Regions from separate parts of the Nicoliella sp. ESL1106 genome, predicted to be linked through region 1. Evidence: riboswitches for the same ligand, from Rfam matches in the RefSeq annotation. Region 1 holds a riboswitch; the other holds the start of a gene.
The links. A riboswitch is a leader RNA that binds a small molecule or an ion and turns the genes downstream of it on or off. The one in region 1 is predicted to bind thiamine pyrophosphate.
Positions count from the first base shown of each region.

Region 1 (6,709 bases):
CATAATTATAGGTTATAAATTAGTTATAAACAATTTTTCTTTTTTTATTTAGTTAAAGTAAGTATTTGCTTGTGACTATGCGCAGTCCTCTATCATGTTAGCCCCCATTAATTACTTATTTTTTACATTTTTATGCTAACTTTTTTACAATTTCAGAGATATGATAAAGATGCATCAAAAAATTAAATAGAAAAAAGGCGATTATTTTGAAGCATTTTAGTAAATTGATTCCCATCAGTGTAATTGGTATTTCGTTATTGACAGTAAGTAGTTCGACTCTCAACGTTAGTGCAAAAGCAAGTTCTAACAAGAATGAAGTTACGATCTACCTAGCTCGCCATGGTGAAACTACGGGAAACGTAATGGAGCTTGCAGAGGGTTGGGATGATTATCCATTAACCCCTAAGGGCGCAAAAGTGGCTGAAGAAGTTGGTGCTGGATTACGCGGGATCAAGTTTACTGATGCAGCGTGCGGAAAATTAATTCGACACTTAGATACGGTTAAAGACATGTTGGTTTACTCTGGTAATGGTAAAGTTACCGTTAACGAAACGCCCCTATTTAGAGAAGCTGGTAACGGTGAATACGAACTAGACAATTATGACCAAGAAGATGCTGTTTTAAATAAGTACTACAACGCCACTAGTCGTGCAGAGCTACAAAAGAAATTTGGAACTGATTTTGTAGTTAAGATGCATGATGCATTGTACGAAATTGACAAAGATAGTACCAAACTCCCTAAATCTGATCGAGCAGAAAGTGGTACTACAATCGTTAAACGTGAAGCCAAAGGCATTAAAGAAGTAGCTGAACGGACTGCTAAGGAAAAGGGGAAAAACGCCCTTGTCGTTAGTTCCGGAGATATCATTACTGCATACTTATCAAAATATGATCACAATATGAGTGCTGCTGATAAGAAATTAATTACCGATGAAGCAATGCCTAACTCAGGAATCACAAAGGTTTATTACAATGTTAAGACCAATAAAGTTAGATTTGGTAAAGTCGGCGATACCAGCTACGTCAATAAGGGCATTAAATACTTAAAGGATCACAAAGTTAAGGATCAAAAAACAATTGATGTAAAATATCAAGATTAATCATTAAATATTAAAACGACCTAATCATCTTTATTATTAGGTCGTTTTTTTTATGGCAAAAAACAATAATCACCCTTGTAATAAAATACATCTGATGTATTATATAAGTGATATGATGTATTTAAGGAGGGAAAGTTAACATGCAATCTAAAAATATAAGTCTTGGCACGGAAACGATCCAAAAAATCATTATGTATATTAAGGAACACCACTTAACTACTGGTGATAAGTTACCCAAAGAAGCTGAATTAATGAATGAACTAGCGGTCGGTCGCTCCACTATTAGAGAAGCAATGCAAATCCTCGCCCATTCAGGCGTGGTTAGCATTAAACAAGGATCAGGAACATACGTTCAACAATTGGAGCTGATCGACGAACAAAATCCCCTGCTATGGCGAACTGAGAAAATGCTTGAAAAAGAGGCCATTGTTGAATTGGTTGATAATGATATTACCCCTGAAGAATGGATCACCCTCAAAGCATATCTTACTAGAAGGAATCAATTATTATCACAAGGCAAATTCAATGAATACCTTGAACAAGATATCCTATTCCATGAACAAATCGTCAAAATGTCACAAAATGCGTATTTAATTAAGTGGTTCAAGGAACTAAAGCCACTATGGAAAAGTCATCTAAGTCAATCAATTGCTAAGAATCCACACTATAAAGGGAAAATTAAGCATCATAATCAGTTGTTCGATGCATTGATGGATCGAAATGCAGAAGCTGCCATCAAGTTAATTCAGGAAGTAGGCAAATAAAATGTTATCAATCCCAACAATTATTTTCTTAATTATCGGTGGACTGGCGGCTGGGGTTTTAAATGGGATTGTCGGGATGGCGGTCTTAACAATCTATCCCATCCTGTTGTCAATTGGCGTTTCTCCCATCATGGCAAACGTAACGGCCACCATTAGTATTATATTCAGTGGTTGTACCTCGGTCCTATCATCTGCTAAGGAAATCAAAAGTTATCGTAAACAAGCTGGGGTCATCACATTACTTTCAGTATTTGGTTGCATAATTGGCACGTTCATCCTAATCAACAGCAGCAATGCTCAATTTAAACGGATCGTCCCGTTTATCATTATGTTTGCCGGAATCATGATGTTGATCCCCAAAAAAGACCAGCCCCATGACAACCGCTTCATACGAAGCATTCAGTACCTGTTTCTCCCCATCATCGGTCTTTATAACGGCTACTTTGGTGCGGGTTCAGGAATTTTAGAAACCGCAGTGTTGTCCAGAATTATTCATGCCCCGTATTATGTCTACAATGCGATTAGAAACGTTTTGTCACTAGCTAGTAACATTATCAGCGCCATTATCTTCATTTTGATTTTACCAGTGGACTGGATCGTTATCATTCCACTAGCGATTGGACTAGTGGTCGGCGGCTATTTAGGACCGATCATTGTTAAATTCATCCCTACTAAAGTGATGGAAATTTGCGTGGGGATTTTTGCAATCGGATTATCAACCTATCTATTTATTACTACCTATTAGAAAAGTGAGGTTACCAATATGAGAATCAATATCTTACAACACACTCCAAACGAAGGACCAGGATCAATTTTAGACTGGGCGCAAGCACACGACCATGAAGTCTATACCTATCATCCATACCAATTCGGCTACTTACCTACTGCAGATGAAACCGATATGTTAGTTATTTTAGGAGGACCGATGAGTCCCAACGATAACTTCCCCTGGATCCAACAGGAACGCGATTTAATCAATACCCTTTTAAAGCGGAATACGCCAATGCTTGGGGTCTGTTATGGCGCGCAACAAATCACCAAGGCCATGGGATACCCAGTTGGTAAATCGCCAGTCAAGGAAGTTGGTTGGGCAGCTGTTAAACTAGAAAGTAATGCCATTTCTGGATTACCAAAACAAGTCACTGCCCTTCACTGGCATGAAGAAATGTTCAAAATTCCAGCAGGGGCAGAACGTTTATTTTCCACCCCTGGCTTAAAGAACCAAGGGTTCGTGATGAACCATCGAATTGCGGGCCTCCAATTTCATTTGGAACCCAAGGCTAATAACGTTCGTGAGATGGTAGTGAATGATTTTCCATATATTAAGGACTCGATATTAGGCCAAAGCGCTCAAGAAATATTGAACACCCCAGTTCCAATTGAAAATAAGGCCGTCATGTTTAGAATACTAGATTACATTAATGAACAATAATCAATGAAAAAAGGCAGTAGCATTCACGAATGTGATTACTACTGCCCTTTCATTTGATATTTAGTTCATTGTTAATCCACCATCAACAGTGTAATTTTGACCTGTAATCCCATCACTTTCGTCTGATCCCAAGAACACCACCATCTTAGCAACCTGTTTCGGAGTAGTTACTGATTTAAGTGGCGTTTGATTGGCAATTAAGTCAAACACCTCGGGAGTAGTAACAGCACTGGCATTAGTGGTTCTAAGTAATCCCCCTGATACCATATTGAAACTAATCCCATCACTCCCTAGTTCGGCTGCTAAGTTTCTAGTAAACCCAATCAATGCTGCTTTTGCGGTAGTGTATTCATGGTAAGGAACAACCGGATTTTGAAACAGGTTCGTCCCGATATTAATGACCTTCCCATAATGATTTTTAATCATATTAGGAAGCACACTTTGGGTAACGTTAAAAGCACCCTTCAAGGTCCCGTCAATTTGTTTTTGGTAGTCATCCCATGATAAATCTTGAAATGCCTTTTGCTTAACGGGGTCAAATTTAAACCCGACTAAAGCATTGTTAACAACGACGTCTAGACTTCCAAAATGATCAATTGCCTGCTTAACTAGTGCATCGATTTGGCTTCTGTCCCTAACGTCGGCCTGGATTGCAATTGCATGGTCTGATCCAATTTCTTCAACTACTTGGTCAGCAGCGTCTTGATGATGGTAATAATTTACCACGACGTTAAAGCCCCGTTCACCAAATTGTTTCGCAGTTTCAGCGCCTAATCCTGAACTTGCTCCTGTAATTAAAACTGTTCTTGCCATTTGAAAAATCTCCTTAAAAGACTAATCGAATGAAGCAATAGCTTGATTTTATACACCTTTAATAATCCCTCCGCTAGCATTACCTAGATCAGGTTCATGGGTATCATCTCAGCCATTCCAGCACCCCATTAATCGGTATATTATTTGAATCCACTTATATATTAAGCGATAAAAATGAATTAATCAACTCAATATAAAAACACAATCCAATAACGAATTGTGCTTCATCTTAATTATTTAATAACTCGGTAGACAGCCTCCATTGGTTGGCGTTTCTTAGGCGTAATCGCTTGGTCACGATAACCAAAACTTACCATTACAGAAACGCTCCACTTTTTAGGATCGAATGCTCCATAATCAGACAGAATCCGATCAATGTTGACACGGTTAAAGCCCTCGATTGGACAACTATCAATGTCTAATGCTGCAGCGGCATCCATCATGTTCGCCAATGGAATGTAGGTTTGCTTTGAAGCCCAATCAAATAATTCACGCTCAGTATTTAACTTAAAATCATTTTCCTGAAAATTAATGATTTTTTTAGAGAACGGTGAATCAATATCAAACGGGTGGCCTTGAACATCTTCGCTCATATGCTTAATATGAGGGGAATGAATATTCATATCCTTACGAGCTAAAATTACAACAAATTTGTCAGCGCCGTCAAGGCTCTTTTGCGCTCCCCAGGCATCGTTATACATTGCCTGCTTCAATTCTTTGTTTTCGATCAACAAAAATTGCCAAGGTTCAAGTCCCATTGAACTAGGTGATAATCTAGCGACCTCCATAATGGTATGCCAATCCCTATCGGAAATATGTTTGTTCGGATCATACTTTTTAGTCGCATACCTACGATGGGCTAAGTTAATTAAAGCTTCGTTTTTATCCATAATTGTCATCCTTTTTAATTGATATAATAATAAATTATCATTGATAACAATGTGCCGCAATTAATTCGCCCTCGCTCAGCTAATTATCGATCAGATTTTAATGGATTAGGCCTTTAAATCAAGGCATCATCATGATTAAGCGATAATTTGAAAATAATTATAAATAAATTAGATAAAACCCTTTACATTCTAATTTAATTGCGTTATATTATTATCAACAACAAAGCAAAGGGGATGTTTCCAATGCAAACTGAAGGTTTTACCGCAGATTAAATTGTAAGGGATGTGTTTCCACCAATGAGATTATAAGTGAGTTACCCAGCTAATGAAAGAGAGGTACCTACCATTCACTTAAAACATCGATTTACCGCAGATTCTAAATAAGAAAGAAGTGTTTCCACCATTTTGCTAAATAAGATTCAAACTCATAATAATAATGCCTGATAGATCATCTAAAATGGTCTATCAGGTATTTTGATTCCCGCCCTTTTCCCTATCGACGGATGATTAAAAAATAATTAAAAAAGATTAGAAAAAATCGTTCAAAAGGGTTTACTTTATCATTTAAAAGGTATATTATAATGACAATAAATCAAAGGGGATGATTCCAGTATCATGAAGAACGATTTACCCCAGATTTTATTCAAGGGAGATGTAATCACCAACTTAGTACAAAGTTCGTTTTACCCAGCTAATGAACAGGAAGGTGTTACCATTCACTTAGAAAATCGATTTACCGCAAATTCTAAATAAGAAAGAAGTGTTTCCACCATTTCGTTATTAAAGATTCAAATCCATAATAATAATGCCTGACAGATCATGAATAATGGTTTGTCAGGTATTTTGATTTTAAGCTATTTTATTGCCAAGCTAAATTGAAATATTTAGAACGCATATTTTTACAACTGCACATAAATCATTCATAATATACATATCAATCGAATGAGTCAGGAGATTTTGCCAATGGATAAGCATAAGATCAATAAGTATATCGGAAACGATAAACCATTAGAAATTTATTCAAAATCACGTGATAATTATAAGTATGAAAACTTTGCGCTTGGTTATATCGTAAGGGACTTGGGGATGTACTTAATTTTACAAACGATCGATGACTATGGATTTCTTGATTCATATACAATCATCTTAAAGGATGATATTTCAAAAATTTCATTTGGAACTACCTATTCAAAACTGTTTGACCGTTACGTTGCTTTTACGAAGGAAAATCAACTTTACGATCCGTTTAATCTCCAGCAACAATTTAAAAAATTTAAAACTGATGATTTTTTTAAAATTATTGATTATTGTTTTAAACATCAAATAACACTTTCGGTTTATAGTACCGAGCACGATTATGTGCAACAGGGTCGTATCATGACGATTGAAAATGACTCAATAACTTTGAACGAAGTTGAATTTAGTGAATTAAATGGATTTAACGATGTTGATGAAAATGAACCCATTAATTTAGTTGATATTACTGCGATCGATATTTTAAGTAAGGAAAGTTTCTTATTCGATCGATTGAGCTAAAAACAATTAATAAAACAGGCCAGCTGCTAATTCAATTGCAACTACCCTGTTTTTATTTTACTTTAATTCACTATTGGTAATTTGAGTCACTTTATCATTACTAAACACCAAACTGATGGATTTACCATTTTCACCTGTAAGATAGACAACGGTTTTTAACGGTGTTCCGCCACT
Region 1 is NZ_CP196341.1:10,613-17,321, reverse strand. It holds gene ACSVI6_RS06850 (histidine phosphatase family protein) at 207-1,100, shown strand; gene ACSVI6_RS06845 (FadR/GntR family transcriptional regulator) at 1,241-1,864, shown strand; gene ACSVI6_RS06840 (sulfite exporter TauE/SafE family protein) at 1,866-2,609, shown strand; gene ACSVI6_RS06835 (type 1 glutamine amidotransferase) at 2,628-3,296, shown strand; gene ACSVI6_RS06830 (3-oxoacyl-ACP reductase) at 3,357-4,109, opposite strand; TPP riboswitch at 4,158-4,247, opposite strand; gene ACSVI6_RS06825 (NAD(P)H-dependent oxidoreductase) at 4,343-4,999, opposite strand; gene ACSVI6_RS06820 (hypothetical protein) at 5,615-5,752, shown strand; gene ACSVI6_RS06815 (hypothetical protein) at 5,963-6,535, shown strand; gene ACSVI6_RS06810 (DUF3862 domain-containing protein) at 6,593-6,709, opposite strand, start outside.

Region 2 (6,709 bases), 110 kb from region 1:
CTTCGGTTAAGATTCCCACACAGGAATTCCAATTCGAAAGATCGTAATATGCAATTAGCCCGACCTGACCATTTTTAACCGGCGTTAATTGATCTGGATCTAAAATTTGGATCCGCACCCATGCTGGCGCAGCCTTATCGTAGTTAATTGATTGATCATGATATAAATCATAAATGTTTTGGTCATAGCATTGTGAACAAACTTCAGTCATTCCGTACATGTTAATATAGTGATCACGATCGATGCCAAACGTATCCTCAATTTCTTGCATCAACGTTTGAAATTCGACACTTCTGGACTGTCCCTTGAAACCACCAGTATCAAACAGCCGACTATCGGTTGGTAACTGGAAATGTAAATCGTTTTGCTTCAGGTAGTCTAATAAGTGAACATATGAAAAACTGGCCCCCAGTAACATTACTGGTTGATTGGCCTTAATTGATGCTTGCAAGGCCGCAATAATGCCAGCAAAATCCATTTGTGATTCATCCACATAGATTTTACTTTGCTCATCACCAAAAAATTCGACTGCCTTACTAACGTATCTGGACAGTGAAGAATTAGGGTTGATATCTTCACCTGGAAATAGACCAATGATCCGCATTTTATCATGATCAGGCATTACAAATTTCTTGAACGGAAAGCGCATCGAAGCATCCCAAGTTTTAAAAGTGGGGTGATAATTACGACTCCGATGGGTTGGATCGGTCGTTCCACTCGACATAAACACGGGTTCATCATCCGTAATCGGGGTGGCAGATAAGGTCAATCGTTTATAACCCTGAATTGGCATCAATGGAATTTCAGTCCAATCCCGCACTAACAACGGGGTCTTTCTTTGACTCTTGGCATACTTTTTAAACGGCAAGTTATTTTCAAATTGATAGTTAAATATTTTAAGCGCTAGTTCATTAAACGCCCCTGCACTTTCGCTCGCATTCGCAACTGCGTATTGATCAATAAACGCTAAAACTTCTCTTTGAATTTCAACTGTTGATAGCACCATTGCTATTCCGCCTCCTGCTTTTTAAATGCTTTAGGAATTGCCACTAGGATAATGTGAAGAACAACTGAAGAAATTGCTCCTAATAAAATGTTATTAGTTAATAATGGCTTTAATGCTCCATTATAGCCAGAAGCATAAGCTGGAATCCCGATTGCAAGCATAATCGATAACCCAATAATTAAGTTATTCGTATCGTTATTTTCAGCGCGTTTTAAAATATTAAAACCAGTTGTAATTAACGTGGCCGCTGCTGGTAGGAACATCCCACCAATTACTGGAGCGGGAGTCAAAGATAAAAAGGCCCCTAGCTTTGGAATAAAGCCTAATACCACTAACAAACTACCAGCTAGTAGGATTGGTTTTCTAGAATGAATTCCAGTCAGCTTCATTACTCCTAAGTTTTGCGCAAATGCTGTGGTTGGGAACCCACCAATTAGTGATGACAAGATTGATCCCGCTGCTTCACCAGCAATTCCCTTTTCCATTCTCTTTTGGTCCACCTTAGTATTAGTTACATCAGCCGATGCTTCATATACTCCCAATGCCTCAATAATCGCCACACAGTAGGCAATGAAGAACGTTAAGAAGATGGTCCAATTAAACTTCAACATCCCATAAGGCAAGATGTGTGGTAAGCCGAACAGCGGCTTAGAACCAACCGCTGATAGATTGATCATGCCAGTCAATCCTGCAATCAGATCACCAGCTACCAATGCAATTAAAAATGAATAGCGATGCCAAGCACCCTTTCCAAAAATCGATAAAAAGACTACGATTCCTGCGGTTACAATTGCTACGAATAAGGTCTTGGGTGATGCAAATGATGCTGCAGTCGGGTCCCCACCTAAAAATTCCGCTAGTGTAAAACTAGCTAATGAGACCCCCACTAAAAAGATAATCGTTCCAGTGATCGCTGGTCGAAGCCATTTAGTTAACTTGGACAATAAACCAGTAACCGCTAAAAAGAAGGCTAAGATCGCACTTAGTAAAATCGATCCGCCAGCTGCGGGTAACGTCCCCGTTTTTCCAGCATTGATCATCAACGCATCAAAAGCTGCGGATGGTCCCTGCACAATTGGAAGGCGAACTAACTTAGTGGCTTGAATAATCGTTACTAACCCAGATGCAATAAAAATTGCATTAACTAAATTAGTCGATAAGCTCAGTGATAACCCAGCTGTTGAAGCCACAAAAATTGGATCTAACCATACATTTGAAACAAAAATATGTTGAATACTTGCAAGAAACGTTTGCCCCCATTTTAAGTTTGCGGGATCCAAACTTTGCTTTTCCTGTTCATTATTCATGAAAACATCTCTCCTTAAGCATTTTGGCTTAATTAAACTGAGAACCCAATTCACAACAAAAAATTGGATAGTTTGCACCACAAAAAGAATTGGATAGTTTTCATAAATATCCGCTGCATTCCTACGCTGGTACTAACCAGATCAGGTTCATTAGGGTCAAGGTTTTGATTAACCTAGTCTCAGCCGAACGGCTCCCCTTGCAGTTAATTAAGTAATTTGAGTATAGCATAATCAAACAACAAGCAAAAGTGACATTTTTAGATAAATGTTTCAAAAAATAGTGGATATTATAGTAACAAAAAAGTTATTTTATTTTTAGTGAACCAACCAATTCGCCTCCTAAAGAGTTGATTTAGCCATCATCCAAATTGTTATCAAAGCATAAAAAATAACCACCTTACGAAATTCGCAAGATGGTTATTTCATTATTTATTTTTTATAGCACTTTTTCCAAGAATGATTGTAATCTGGCATTTTTAGGATGATCAAAGATTTCTTCAGGCGTTCCTGATTCCAAAATCTTACCGTCATCAACAAAGACCACGCGGTCCGCAACTTCACGGGCAAAGCCCATTTCATGGGTTACGACCACCATTGTCATTCCATCCTTAGCCAACCGCTTCATTACTTGCAAAACATCACCAACCATTTCTGGATCAAGGGCACTGGTGGGTTCGTCAAATAACATGATGTCTGGCTTCATGGCTAAAGCACGGGCAATGGCGATCCGTTGTTTTTGACCACCAGAAAGTGATTGCACCTTTGCATCAAATTTTTGGGAAAGGTTAACAACTTCCAAGAGTTTCTTGGCTTGTTCAGCAGCTTCTTCCTTAGTTTCCTTCTTTAACTCAACTGGTGCTAACATGATGTTGTCACCAACTGAAAGATTGTTAAAGAGGTTGAAATGTTGGAACACCATCCCGATGTTTTCACGAACCTTATTCATATCGGTCTTTGGGTCTGCGATGTCCTTCCCATCAATGATTACGGAACCAGAGGTTGGTTCTTCCAACTTATTCAAGGTTCTTAATAACGTACTTTTCCCAGATCCGGATGGTCCGATAATTACGACCACTTCGTTTTTTTGAACTTGAAAGTCAACGTTCTTTAAAACGTGGTTGCTCCCGTAGTTCTTGACTAGGTTTTTAACGTCTACTTTAATCATAATCTAGTTCTCCTTTCACCCCATTTAGATAACCAGGTCAACAGCGTGATCACGATTAAGTAAATCAAAGCAACAATTGTCCAGACCTTAAATCCTTCAAGGTTTCTTGCGATAATAATTTTACCAGTTTGGGTTAATTCTAGAATTCCAATAATTGATAGGATTGAAGTATCCTTCAAAGTGATAATAAATTGGTTAATGAATGATGGAATGATTAACTTAATTCCCTGTGGAAGAATAACCTTAAACATCGACTTGGAGAATGGCAGTCCTAAACTCCGAGCTGCTTCCATTTGACCACTGTCAACGGAATTAATCCCCCCACGAACGAAGGCCGCAATATAGGCTCCTTCATTGAACATTAAGGTGACGACCCCGGCAATGAACGCTGGAATCTTAGTTCCAGTTAAAGTTGGAATCCCGGTGTAAATGAATAGTGCCAACACTAGTAATGGTAACCCACGGAAAATATAGATAATGGTACTAGATAGGTCTTGGAAGAACTTGTAAGGCAATACACCCAATAGTCCCACGATTACTCCAAATAATGTTGCAAAGAAGATCGAAACGATACTTAACCAAAGTGTTTGTAAGAACCCGTTCCAAAGGAAGCCCTTGTTTTGCTTAAGGATTCCCAAGAAGGTATGGTCACTAGAACCAGCATTGGTTCCCTTGCTTTCTAGGTAGTGATCAACAATCTTTTTATATTCACCGTTCTTTTGGAGGTTAGCAAGTCCCTTGTTGAACTTAGCAAGCAATACCTTGTTCTTACCCTTATCAACGGCAAAACCATATGAACCACTATCAGCAGGCTTAGTAACGATTGAAAGTTTCGTGCCTTGCTTGATACTGTACTTCATAACTGGTTCATCTTCAAAACAGGCAGCCGAATTTCCAGTTAACACATCTTGGTACATGTTACTAGAATCATCAAAGGTAACCACCTTAAAGCCATATTTATTCTTGATGCTGTTAGCATACGCAGCTCCGGAAGTCCCCGTCTTAACGGCAACTCTTTTACCACGGAGTTGATTAAGGTCTTTAACGCTCCCCCCCTGCTTAACAGCCATTACAACACCAGACTTGTAGTAAGGATTGGAAAAATCAAAGGTCTGTGCACGTTCTGGAGTAATATTCATCCCAGCGATCACACCATCAATTTGTCCTGACTGGGTTGCTTGAACCGCAGCATTAAAACCAATTGGTTTAATATTTACCTTAAAGCCCTGATCCTTAGCAATTGCCTTCATCAAATCAATGTCGATTCCGACATACTTGTTTTGATCATTAGCAAATTCAAACGGAGGAAATGTAACATCCGTCCCAATTTGATAGGTCTTTTCTGCATGGGCAGTCTGACTTGAAAAGCCAGTACCAATCAATAACGCAAACAGCGCTATTACCATTGCACCGAAGAACCCCTTTAATTTTTTCATGACAATATCCCCTTCGTGTACCCATCAATAGGTTACACATTTTTAATTTTCATTAATTATATTTTAGCAGTTTTTTTAAGATTTGTATATATTTCGTGTTACATCATCTCACATAAAAATAGCGGTTTTGCATAAATAAATCGCTTCCAACATTGATTTAGCGCGGTTTTTAAATTTTACTATTTTTTTGTAAATATTATAAAAAAGTAACCATTTAGTCAAAATATCCCAAATGGTTACTTATCTATTTATTGATGTTTATTCATGATTTTTCACAAAATTCTGAATCCGTTTTACAGCTTCCTCTAGCTCTTCCGTACTAGCAGCATAGCTTAATCTAAAGCTATTTTCACCACCAGGTCCAAAGCCAACTCCAGGAACGACCCCTACGTGCGCTTCATTCGCTAAGTCAAGACAGAATTGCATACTATCAGTCTTGTATGAATCAGGAATTGAAGCGAAGATATAAAAGGCCCCCTCTGGGGTGGGACTATTGATCCCAACTTCTTTAAGACCGTTGACAACTAGATCACGTCTTTGTTCATAAACCTTTTTCATTGGTTCAGCATCGTCGCGTCCATTATTAAATGCCTCGATGGCTGCATATTGAGCATTAGCAGTAAGACAGAAACTAGCGAACATGTGCATCTTCAATATTTCTGATAAAATTGCGGGCTTTGCAAACACTACCCCAACTCGCCAACCTGTCATCGCATGGGACTTAGACAAGCCATTGTAAGTAATCGTTTGCTCAGGAAGGAGTTTAGCGAATGAAAAATGAGCGTGGTCGTAAGTTAACTCACTATAAATTTCATCACTGATCACTAAAATATCATACTTTTTAATTACTTCAGCTAAAGCGCTAAGTTCATCTTCACTGTAAGTAACTCCCGTTGGGTTACTTGGATAATTCAATAACAGGGCTTTGACCTTGTCACCGTGTTCCTTTAAGGTCTTTTCCAACTTAGCAGGCGTTAGTTTAAAGCCGTCATTAGAGGTATCAACATAGACTGGCTTTCCACCTGGTAGCTTGATAACAGATTCATAAACTGGAAATGCTGGCGTTGGTAAGATTACCTCATCGCCAGCGTTAATAATTGCTAAAAAGGTACACAGCAACGCTTCACTCACCCCAGACGTAGCTAGTACCTCAGTCTCTGGATCGTAATTCAAACCATATTTATCATGAACATAATTGGCTGCCGCTTCTCTAAGTGCAAAAATCCCCTGCGGATTAGAGTAGTGACTTTCATTTTGTTCAATCGCTTGAATCGCAGCTTCTTTAACATGTTCTGGAGTATTAAAATCTGGTTCACCTAATGTAAGTGGGATCAAACCCTTGATTCCAGCAACTTGGCTATTAAAGCTAGAAATTAAATCTGGCTGAATTCCGTTCGCACTTTTACTAATAAATTGTTTTAAATCCATCATTATTTTCCCCTCGTTTTAGAGTAATACTAATAATCTTTCTAATTATTTTAACATCGTATTTTAATGATTTCAAATGATTAGTATAAATATTTAATTACTAATTTTTGGAAATTGGTGGGTCGTAAAAATTTGATCTAATAAAATATAATCAGCAAACATGTTGTAACGGTTTCCATTCAAGCGATTCCAAGTCATAATCGCCGAAATTTTACCCATCGTCCAAATATTATCAACGTCGTTACGCCCTTGCACAAAAATTTCAACGAACGTTGATGAAAAGATCTGCATAAATTCTTCATCGCGACTTTGTAAGTTGAACAATCGCTGGTAAGAATCATTGTAAATGTATAGTTCATGAATCACA
Region 2 is NZ_CP196341.1:121,162-127,870, forward strand. It holds gene ACSVI6_RS07415 (LuxE/PaaK family acyltransferase) at 1-1,006, opposite strand, end outside; gene ACSVI6_RS07420 (uracil-xanthine permease family protein) at 1,009-2,313, opposite strand; TPP riboswitch at 2,415-2,521, opposite strand; gene ACSVI6_RS07425 (amino acid ABC transporter ATP-binding protein) at 2,750-3,478, opposite strand; gene ACSVI6_RS07430 (amino acid ABC transporter substrate-binding protein/permease) at 3,475-4,914, opposite strand; gene ACSVI6_RS07435 (aminotransferase class I/II-fold pyridoxal phosphate-dependent enzyme) at 5,173-6,345, opposite strand; gene ACSVI6_RS07440 (TetR/AcrR family transcriptional regulator) at 6,436-6,709, opposite strand, start outside.
Region 2: another riboswitch for thiamine pyrophosphate. It lies ahead of ACSVI6_RS07420 (uracil-xanthine permease family protein); the one in region 1 lies ahead of ACSVI6_RS06830 (3-oxoacyl-ACP reductase).